Regions from separate parts of the Labrenzia sp. 5N genome, predicted to be linked through region 3. Evidence: predicted binding sites of a transcription regulator. Region 3 holds the regulator's gene; each other region holds the start of a gene.

Region 1 (3,280 bases), on a different contig from region 3:
ACAGATCAAGCCGCGCCTGTACATTGTCGCGTGCCGGGCCGGTCAGATGTTCATCGGCCAGCAGCAGCACGACGGGCGTCAGTACCTCTTCTCCGGAGACGAGCTTGGCCACGGGTTCCCCGCGCCAGCGGATCACGGCTTCGGACGTCAGCACGAAATCGGAGTTCTCGGACTTGCCGAGCTTGTCCGCACGGGATTCGATTTCGGTGGTCAGGGCCTTTTGGGCGGCGGCACGCACGGTTTTGCCGTCCGGTCCTTCAGCTGCCGCGTCAGGGGCAAACCGGAAGCCAAGCAGATTCCCGATGTGCTGACCTTCCACGAGCACATCGCCGCTCGATGTAATTTCCGCTTCCAGCATTGCGTTCTCTCTCAAACGTCGCATCAATACACTTGTACGCCGATCCACGAACCGTTGCGTCAGCCGCTCGTGAAGGGCGTCAGATAGTTTGTCTTCTATGTCGCGCGTCTCGCCCTGCCAGTGGGCCGGATCGGCCAGCCAGTCGGGACGGTTGGCGACATAGGTCCAGGTCCGGATATGTGCAATCCGGTTTGCGAGAGTGTCGATATCACCATCTGTGCGGTCTGCGAAGGCCAATTGACGCGAGAACCAGTCATCGGCAATCGCATTGTCCTGCATCAGGTGGGTGTAAATGGTGTTGAGCAACTCTGCGTGGTTCGCCGGGGCGATCTTACGATAGTCGGGTACCTGACACACGTCCCATAACAATTCGACCGCATTTCCGCCCTTTGCCATGCCGGATATTGCGGGATCGCGCAATAAATGTTCAAGAGCGGTGATGTCGTCGCCAATGGGTGCCCTTGCGAGACCCTCTTCACGCGGCACCATGTCGAGGCTTGAGCGCAAGGCGTTTGCCGACGAAAAATCCAGCGCACTGTTGCGCCATTGCAGCACTTTCAGGCTGTCAAAGTGGTGGCTTTCGATCTGTTCGACCAGGTCGTCGTCCAGCGGATCGACCCGTCCGGTCACGCCAAAGGTGCCATCCTTGGTGTGGCGGCCAGCCCGTCCGGCGATCTGACCCATCTCCGAGGCGGTCAGCTGGCGGTACTGGTAGCCGTCATATTTGCGGTTACCCGCAAAGGCGATGTGATGCACATCGAGGTTCAGCCCCATGCCGATGGCGTCGGTCGCGACCAGGTGATCGACATCGCCGTTCTGGAACAGTTCCACTTGCGCATTGCGCGTGCGCGGGCTCAGCGAGCCGAGCACCACGGCCGCCCCGCCGCGCTGGCGACGGATGAGCTCTGCAATGGAATAAACTTCGTCTGACGAGAAGGCGACGATGGCTGAACGGGCCGGCAGGCGCGAGACCTTCTTGGAGCCCGCATATTCCAGCACGGACATGCGCGGCCGCGTGACCACATTGATGCCCGGCAGCAGTTTTTCCAGCAGCGGGCGTGCGGTCGCCGCACCCAGCAGGAGCGTTTCGGATTGACCGCGGACATTCAGGATGCGGTCGGTGAAGACATGACCGCGATCGAGGTTGCCCGCCAGCTGCACTTCGTCGATGGCGACGAAATCCGTCTTCAGGTCCAGCGGCATGGCCTCAACAGTCGAGACCCAGAACCGCGGGTTCTTCGGGACGATCTTTTCTTCGCCGGTGACCAGCGCCACCGCTTCCGGACCGGCGCGGTCTGCAACCCGGTTATAGACTTCACGTGCGAGCAGGCGCAGTGGCAGCCCTATCAGCCCGGAAGGCTGGGCCAGCATGCGTTCAATGGCGAGGTGGGTCTTGCCGGTATTGGTCGGTCCGAGCACGGCCGTCACAGTGCGGGACCGGGCAGACGGCGGCAGCGGCAGGGTCTGGGGACGGGGCATGGGGAGGCTTGTGATCGGCTTTCTTCGGATCGGCGCAAACGGATGGCGCCTATATCTGGTGTCGCGTGTCTAGCACAGCCGGGGCGGGCATGTCCTTATTCTTTTGGCCAGCCGGTCAGGTTTTTGACGGTTGAAATATGTTGTGGAGAACGACTCTGGAACAAACCGAAACCGAATCGGCGACTCCGGACGATTCAGGATTTGTTCCCTACGACATGTGGTTTGCGAGGTGGGTAGAGCCACAAAATCCTGAATCTGGTCAAGAGGTTGAGTCGTTTTGCGCGGTTGTAGCTGATTTGCGTCGAATCTCTGTCAATGATTAATTTTCTATAAACGCGCATCCTCGACAGTGGGGCTATGTCGTTTACCCGGGGACACAGGGTGAACGAATCTTGGACGAATCGCTGTTTCATCAAGGTTGCGGATTTGTTCTCACAAGATCTAGTGGGTTTCCGGCGAAGCCGTGTCTACGCGATTGGGCCGTCCCGAGGGTGATTTTGTCTTGCCGACAGGAATGTGTCCCGAAATGGTCAGCAGTCACACAAGCCGGTTTTTGCGGTTTCGGCGCCTGTCCTGATCTGAAAATTGCTGCGCTGCACCTTTTTCAAAAAGTCCGGGAGGCTCTGGGGTTCAATCGAATTAGTGTTCGTTTTCCTACAGTTACGGGCGCAGACGCAAAATTATTTTCCAAGTTAAAAAAAGGACATAGCTTCTGCCCCTTTTCAAGCGCCTCCGACCAAAGTAGAAATCTTGCCGAAACTGGCTTTTCGTTTTGCGTAAAATTAGGGGGAGAAGGCGTTTGGCGATAACAAAAATTCTCGTTGCTAACCGATCTGAAATCGCGATCCGGGTGTTCCGTGCCGCCAACGAGCTGGGCATGAAGACCGTTGCGATCTATGCCGAGCAGGACAAACTGGCATTGCACCGGTTCAAGTCCGACGAAGCGTATCAGGTCGGCAAGGGGCTCGGGCCGATCGAGGCGTACCTCTCCATCGACGAGATTATCCGCGTTGCCAAACTCTCCGGTGCAGACGCCATTCACCCCGGTTACGGCCTTCTGTCCGAAAGCCCGGAATTCGTGGATGCCTGCGAACAAGCCGGCATCACCTTCATTGGACCGAAGTCCGAAACCATGCGCCGCCTGGGCAACAAGGTGGCCGCGCGCAATCTGGCCATCGAGGCGGGTGTGCCGGTGATGCCGGCAACGGATCCGCTGCCGGACGACATGGACGAAATCAAGCGCCAGGCCGCCGAGATCGGCTACCCGGTCATGCTGAAGGCCTCCTGGGGCGGTGGTGGCCGCGGCATGCGCGTCATTCCGGACGAAGCGACCCTGGCCAAAGAAGTTCTGGCGGCCAAGCGCGAAGCCATGGCGGCATTCGGCAAGGACGAGATCTATCTGGAGAAACTGGTCCAGCGGGCGCGCCACGTTGAAGTTCAGAT
Region 2 (3,280 bases), on a different contig from region 3:
GACGGCTCGCATCATGGCCGAAAGGGTTGCGGTGCGAATATTGACAGCATCGATCGTTGCCGGTGAAGCGCTGGCGAGCGAGACATGGGCTGTAGCAACAATCTGCTCGAAAAGCTCTTCGCGCCGGGCTTCGGTCAGTTTCTTGGAATCATTGAGGCCAAGCGGTACCCGGTCGTAATCCAGGATAACCGCGGCCGTGACCACGGGCCCGGCCCAGGGGCCGCGACCGGCTTCGTCTACGCCGCAGAGCCGACCGTCAAAGGATTTCGCGTGCTTACGCTCGATCACAAGGTCCGGGCTATCGGGAAAGGCAAGGTCAAAGAGGGAAGGGCTGAACGTCATGAACTGCACCCTGCCGTCCGGCAGCAAGTTTCTCAAGATCTTGCGTCAAAACAGGTCCAATTGCACACCGCCTTTTTGCGGCTGGACGAAGGCCTCGGTGTTGAGCTTTCGGCGACGCAGATTGAGGCCAAGGCGTTTCGCTCCCAGCGAGAACCGTTTGGCAATCTGGTCGGCATACGGACCTCTCCCGCGCATGCGCTCGCCCCATTTGGCGTCATAGTCCTTGCCGCCGCGCATGGCGCGGATCAGGTTCATCACATGGCGGTAACGGTCCGGACGCTCTCGCAGCAGCCAGTCCCGAAAGAGTTCCGACACTTCCAGGGGAAGCCGTAAAAGGATGTAGGCGACCTCCGTCGCGCAATGCTCGGCTGCCGCTTCCAGAACGTTTTCAATTTCGCTGTCTGTCAGGGCTGGGATCACAGGCGCCATCATTACGGACGTGGGAATGCCCGCGTCGGAGAGAGCCCGGACGGCCTCAAGCCTTTTGTGGGGTGCAGACGCACGCGGCTCCATGGCCCGGCAGAGCTTCTTGTCGAGCGTCGTGACCGACAAGGCAACCTTCACCAGATTTCGTTCTGCCAGCCTCGACAGAATGTCGATATCTCGCGTGACCAGGGCTGACTTGGTTACGATCGCAACCGGGTGGGAGCAATTGTCCAGCACTTCCAGGATCTCACGCATAAGCTTGTAGCCGCGTTCCATCGGCTGGTAGGGATCAGTATTGGTGCCGATGGCGATCACGCGCGGCTGATAACCGGGGCGGGAAAGTTCACGTTCAAGCAACTGTGCGGCATTGGGTTTGGCAAACAGCCTGGTTTCGAAATCCAGGCCTGGAGACAGCCCCATGAACGCGTGGCTCGGTCTGGCGAAACAGTAGATGCATCCATGTTCGCAGCCCCGGTACGGATTGATCGAGCGGTCGAAGGAAATATCCGGCGACTCGTTTCGGGTGATGATTGTGCGCGCACGCTCTTCCTGCACCTGGGTTTTCAGCGGCGGCAGGTCTTCAAGCGTTTCCCAGCCATCGTCGAAACATTCACGAGTTAATTTCTCGAAGCGGCCGGAGGCATTGAGCGCAGCCGCGCGTCCCCGCCGCCTGTGCTCGGCAACGGAGCGGACATCGGGTACAAGGCCGGCTGCGTCGGCTGGTAGTGAAATTTCATCGGGGGGACTGAAGGGCACGCGAGAACGTCCAGGTTACGAAATGGAACATAACAAGAACATTATCACGACGCCAACGCGACGCAAGATGCTGTTTACACCTTGTGGGATTTGACCTTCAAAAGATGGTGGACTGCAGACCAGGCCGGAATTCAGGAACCGCCACGATCATCGTGACCTGGCCGGCGACCAAGGTATTTGATCAGGATCGCATCCAGCGTCCCGTCGGACTGCATCTCGCGAATGGTTTCGTCGTAGCGTCCGGGAAGGCTTTCGATGTCCGGGTAGGTCGAAGCTTTGGCAAAGACGTTGTAGTAGGGCTTCGTTATCAGCGGCAGCGGTAACGTCGCCAACTGGTCCAGCCTCCCGGCCTTCTTTTCCTCGTAGAGCGTGCTGATGGTGTTCATGGGAACGGCATCCACACGCTTTGCCAGCAGCATGCCGATCTGGAGATTGTTGCTGGCGACCGTCTGAAAGTCGAGGCCGGCGTTGAGGAACTCCGGCGTATAGGCGAAATCCTGCGTGATACCGATCTGCAGCCCCTTCAGGTCGTCGTAACCTTCGAAACGGATTGTCCCGGCATCTTCGGCGCGGATGAAGAAGCTCCAGCTGATGTCGATGTAGCTTTCGTCCGGATAGTTCAGGTACTCCATCCGGTCCGGCTTCTTGGAAAACAATAGCAGCATGTCCGCCCGTCCGGCGCGCGCTTCCTGTTGGATGCGGGTTCCGGATTCGACCAGTTCCAGCGAATAGGAAAGGCCGAGACGGCGCATGACTTCATCGAGAACTTCGACGTCGATACCCTTGTACACCCCATCTTCAAGAAACTTGTATGGCTCTTCCGGGGTTGCCAGCACCACGAGGTCTCGGGCCGATGCTGTCCCGGCCAGCAAAGCCATGGACAGAACAAACCCGGCGAGCCCCGTGAAAATCCGACTGAGCGTCTGCGTCAGGTATCCTGCGCCTGAAGTTGGCTGTTGATCGGGTGTCGTCATGGCGCGATCGCTTGGGTTCTGGTCGAAGTAAGAGCTTTCAGCTTTGGTATGCACTCTTAAGATAACATGAAATCCGGCACTTCCATTTGCCAGAGAGGGGCTATTTTCCTGAAAACCGTCAAATGGATACCGATCGGTTTCACACTGGAGCAACTTTTCACGGCCCTATGACAAATGTGAAAGAGGTACTGCTACAGCTTTCGCCCGGTCTTTTCTTTTCATGCAACCAAAGTAGACATTACCTGGCGATATATATCGCGAAGGTTGGTGACCGATTATTGGAGTTTGTTAAGAGCCCCAACAAAAAACAGCTCCCGCTTCGTCACCGACACTCGCACTTTGAAAAAAATCATGTAAAACTTGAGATCATGATCAGCGTCATCATTGCGACAAGAAATTCCGAAACCGAGCTCGTTCACGCGCTTTCGGCCCTGGTGCCGGCAGCTGCAGAGGGCGTTATCCGCGAAGTTATCGTGGTCGATGGTGGTTCGTCGGACAATACCGAGAAGGTTGCCGACGCGGCCGGGTGTGTTTGGATCAGCCGGGGCAATGCTTCCCGCAGCGAACGCCTTGCCTATGGCGCCTCCATGGCGAGCCGGGGCGACTGGCTATTGTTCCTGCGGCCGGAAACGCTTCTGGAAAGCGGCTGGCATCATGAGGCCCAGGCCTTCATCGAGCGGGCAGCCCGTGCCTCCAACGGTCCACGGACCGCCGCAAGCTTCCGCCTTCGCTATGAGGCTTTCGGGCTCAGTGCGCGGGTAAGCGAGTCTTTTGCAGCCTTG
Region 3 (3,280 bases):
AGTCGAGGAAGTGCTGCTTACACATCCGGATATTTCCGAGGTCGCAATTCTCGGCATTCCGGACAGGCAATGGGGCGAAGTCGGCCTAGCCGTTTGCGTGGCTGCCCCAGACAAGTCACCCGACCATCAGGAACTCAGCGACTATCTGAACGGCAAGATCGCCCGCTACAAGATGCCTGCACGTTATCTCTTCATTCCCGCAATGCCGACAAGCGCCTATGGCAAGATCACCAAGAAACTGGTGCGGGAGCATTTGACCGAGAAAGGCCTGTTATGAGACGGCCCGCCCCCAGGTCTCTGTCCGACATTCGTCATCCCGGCCCAGCAGCCATCAATCGGCTCCCCCATGCCAGATGTCTGGCGAAACCATTGGAAATCTCCCTGGCAGAGCAAACTCCCTTGCTGGAGGCGCTGGGCCGCTTCGCCACGCACCAAGGACTGAGCTCCGCCGTTCTCGATCTTTCCGGGCTCACGCTCGAAGCGTTCGACTTCGTAATGCCTGCCTGTGCAATTGATGACAGACATGCAGCCTGGTACAGCGACACGCACTCCTCGAAAGGCGCAACGCTGGAGTCCGCAGTTGCCATTCTCGGGATACGAGATGGTGAATGGTTCGCTCATGTACACGCCTATTGGCGTGAGGAAGAAGTCGAGCACCTTGGCCACTTACTGCCGCATACGCTGAAGGTTGCGCATCAGGGGGCCATCAAAGGGTACGGCCTGCAAGGCGCAGCCTTCGTGGCATCGCTGGATCCGGAAACCGAATTCACGCTGTTTCGTGTGCAGCAGGATGACAAACAGTCACGGACAACCGATTACAATGCGCTTATCACCACACTCGCTCCGTTTGCCGATCTGACGGACAGCATCCAAGAACTCGCAAAAGAGCTGAAAGCCCCCTCCTACGAGGTCTATGGACTGGGCAGTCTGGCCGGAGCAGCGTTTCGCGATGCCCAGCCGATGACAGGTCTGATCTCCGAGATACTCCTGACTGAAAACGCTGGCGCGAAACCGGATCAAGAGCTTTGCGTCCCAATCCGCGCCGTTGATCTCGAAGGTGCACTGCATCGGGGCATTCTCACCACTGGTGACGCGCCGACTTTGATCACCTGTGAACTGCTGATCATGACCGGATCGAAGGACGACCTAAATCCGATATCGGAGACGGATTGAATACGGCAACTTGTTCGAAGCCAAGAACAGTAAGAGAACATTTACCCTTGCAGAACACAATGAGAACAGGTACCATGTTCTTGATTTGTACCAGATGTTTTCTCGGTCAGGGGACGCCTACATGCTGACGCGCAAGCAGTACGAACTGCTCATGTTCATTCACGAAAGACTGAAAGAAACCGGTGTGCCGCCGTCTTTCGACGAAATGAAGGATGCGCTCGACCTGCGCTCCAAGTCCGGCATTCACCGCCTGATCACCGCGCTTGAAGAACGTGGCTTCATCCGGCGCCTGCCGAACCGGGCCAGAGCCATGGAGGTTGTTCGTCTTCCGGACTCCATCGCACCCGGCCTGGGCGCTCCACGGCCAAGAGGCAGCTTCTCACCTGAAGTCATTGAAGGCTCACTCGGCAAACCGGAGCCTGAAAAAGCTGCACCGGTGCCGGTGTCCAGTGTTACGGAAATCCCCGTCATGGGCCGCATTGCAGCCGGCGTGCCCATCGAGGCCATTCAAACACACAGCCATTCCATCACAGTGCCGCAGGACCTGCTTGGTCGCGGGGAACACTACGCGCTGGAGGTTCGTGGTGATTCCATGATTGAGGCCGGCATTCTGGACGGTGATACCGTTCTTATCCGCCGGACCGACAGCGCCGACAGTGGCGACATCGTGGTTGCACTTGTGGACGATGAAGAAGCCACCTTGAAGAGGCTGCGCAAGAAAGGCGCTTCCATCGCTCTTGAAGCAGCCAACCCGGCTTATGAAACCAGGATCTTCGGTCCCGGCCGCGTTCGTGTTCAGGGCCGCCTCGTTGCCCTGTTTCGTCAGTATTGACCAGTCACTCCTCTGCGCGCGCTTCGGTCACCGAGGCGCGCTCGGCTAGACGCAGGCTGTCTCTCGTTACCGTACCCTGGTGATGCCAGGGGCGCGGTGGGTCCGGGATGGCAAACTTCAGTTTCTCGATTTTCAGATTTTCGTTTGGCGGATGGCCCGGTGCACCGGCTCCGCTCGTAGCATTTGCGGCCTCGCTGAAATCACCGGGCGATAGCCAGATGGAGACGGCACCACGTTCGGTGCGCGTACCGTGATCCAGAACGAGGGTTGCGCCGCAGCTCTCCGGAGCGACAAGATCGGTCACGACCAAATCGGCATATCGGCAATCCAGCTGAAACGATTCAAATGTCTTTGGCTGCGCGATTGCAAAAAAGGATCGCTTGCCATCCAGCCGTTCTGCGTCCTCTGAATTGACGTAGGCCCTGATGACACAACCGTCGTCATCGCAATTTCTTTGAGGCGATTTCATCTTGCGCGACAAGATCGCATCATTCCTCACTCCTTCCGACTGCAGCCATAGATCACTTGCAAACGATCTCCCCCTTGCTGCGTAACGCAAAGTTCCCGTTTCATCGCGGGCAGCTATTCGAGAGCCGCTTGCAGCAATCTGGATATCGGGAGGCCGGCTGGTAAGAACAATCAATATTCCTGCGACGAGAGGCACTCCGGCGAGCACACGCTTTCTGCCAGGCACCAACAATCCGGCAAATAATGCTGATAGCAACAGCAATGCAGCAGCCCCGTCGAGCCTTCCGGAAGTTCCGCTGCCGGCATCAAGGACTGCGGTAAAGGAAGCAACCCTCAACAGAAGTGAAACTCCGAAAGACATGACAGCCAGAGGGAGAGCTGCAAGGCCGAAGGGCATCAGAACGAATGCAAGTACTCCCATCGGCATCACAACAAGTGAAAACACCGGCATTCCCAGCAAGTTGCCGACAAGGCCATAGGGCGCGATGCGGCTGAAGTGATGAGCTCCTATTATGCCGGTCGCCAGCCCTGCGACCAATGCGGTGACGAACAGCCCTGCAACCCACTTGCCGAGGTAAAGACAAGTCGCCATGCCCCATCCGGACAGTCTTTCACCAGATGACAGAGAACGATCTCGCTGCCGCCACAGGTCATATACGGCGACCAGGCAGATCACGGCAGCGAAGGACATCTGGAAGCCGGGAAAAAACAACCGCTCAGGAGCAATCAGCAAGAGTACGAGGCCAGCCAACGCTACGCTTCGCAGGGTCAGGCCGCGTCGCCCCACCAGAATTCCGACAAAGACAA

The links. Region 3 encodes LexA, which represses DNA repair genes until DNA is damaged. Its sites were predicted from a motif close to TGTTCNNNNTGTGTTCNG; they were not measured.
Region 1: the regulator LexA is predicted to act here: its motif matches at 1,983-2,000, upstream of HEP89_RS09015 (helicase-related protein).
Region 2: the regulator LexA is predicted to act here: its motif matches at 1,548-1,565, upstream of HEP89_RS02675 (PA0069 family radical SAM protein).

What each region holds. Positions count from the first base shown of each region.
Region 1 is NZ_JAAZTM010000005.1:336,790-340,069, forward strand. It holds gene HEP89_RS09015 (helicase-related protein) at 1-1,837, opposite strand, end outside; gene pyc (pyruvate carboxylase) at 2,637-3,280, shown strand, end outside.
Region 2 is NZ_JAAZTM010000003.1:20,643-23,922, reverse strand. It holds gene HEP89_RS02680 (ribonuclease HII) at 1-342, opposite strand, end outside; gene HEP89_RS02675 (PA0069 family radical SAM protein) at 388-1,500, opposite strand; gene HEP89_RS02670 (transporter substrate-binding domain-containing protein) at 1,656-2,498, opposite strand; gene HEP89_RS02665 (glycosyltransferase) at 2,867-3,280, shown strand, end outside.
Region 3 is NZ_JAAZTM010000020.1:126,394-129,673, reverse strand. It holds gene HEP89_RS21135 (acyl-CoA synthetase) at 1-277, shown strand, start outside; gene HEP89_RS21130 (hypothetical protein) at 370-1,173, shown strand; gene lexA (transcriptional repressor LexA) at 1,295-2,005, shown strand; gene HEP89_RS21120 (ComEC/Rec2 family competence protein) at 2,010-3,280, opposite strand, start outside.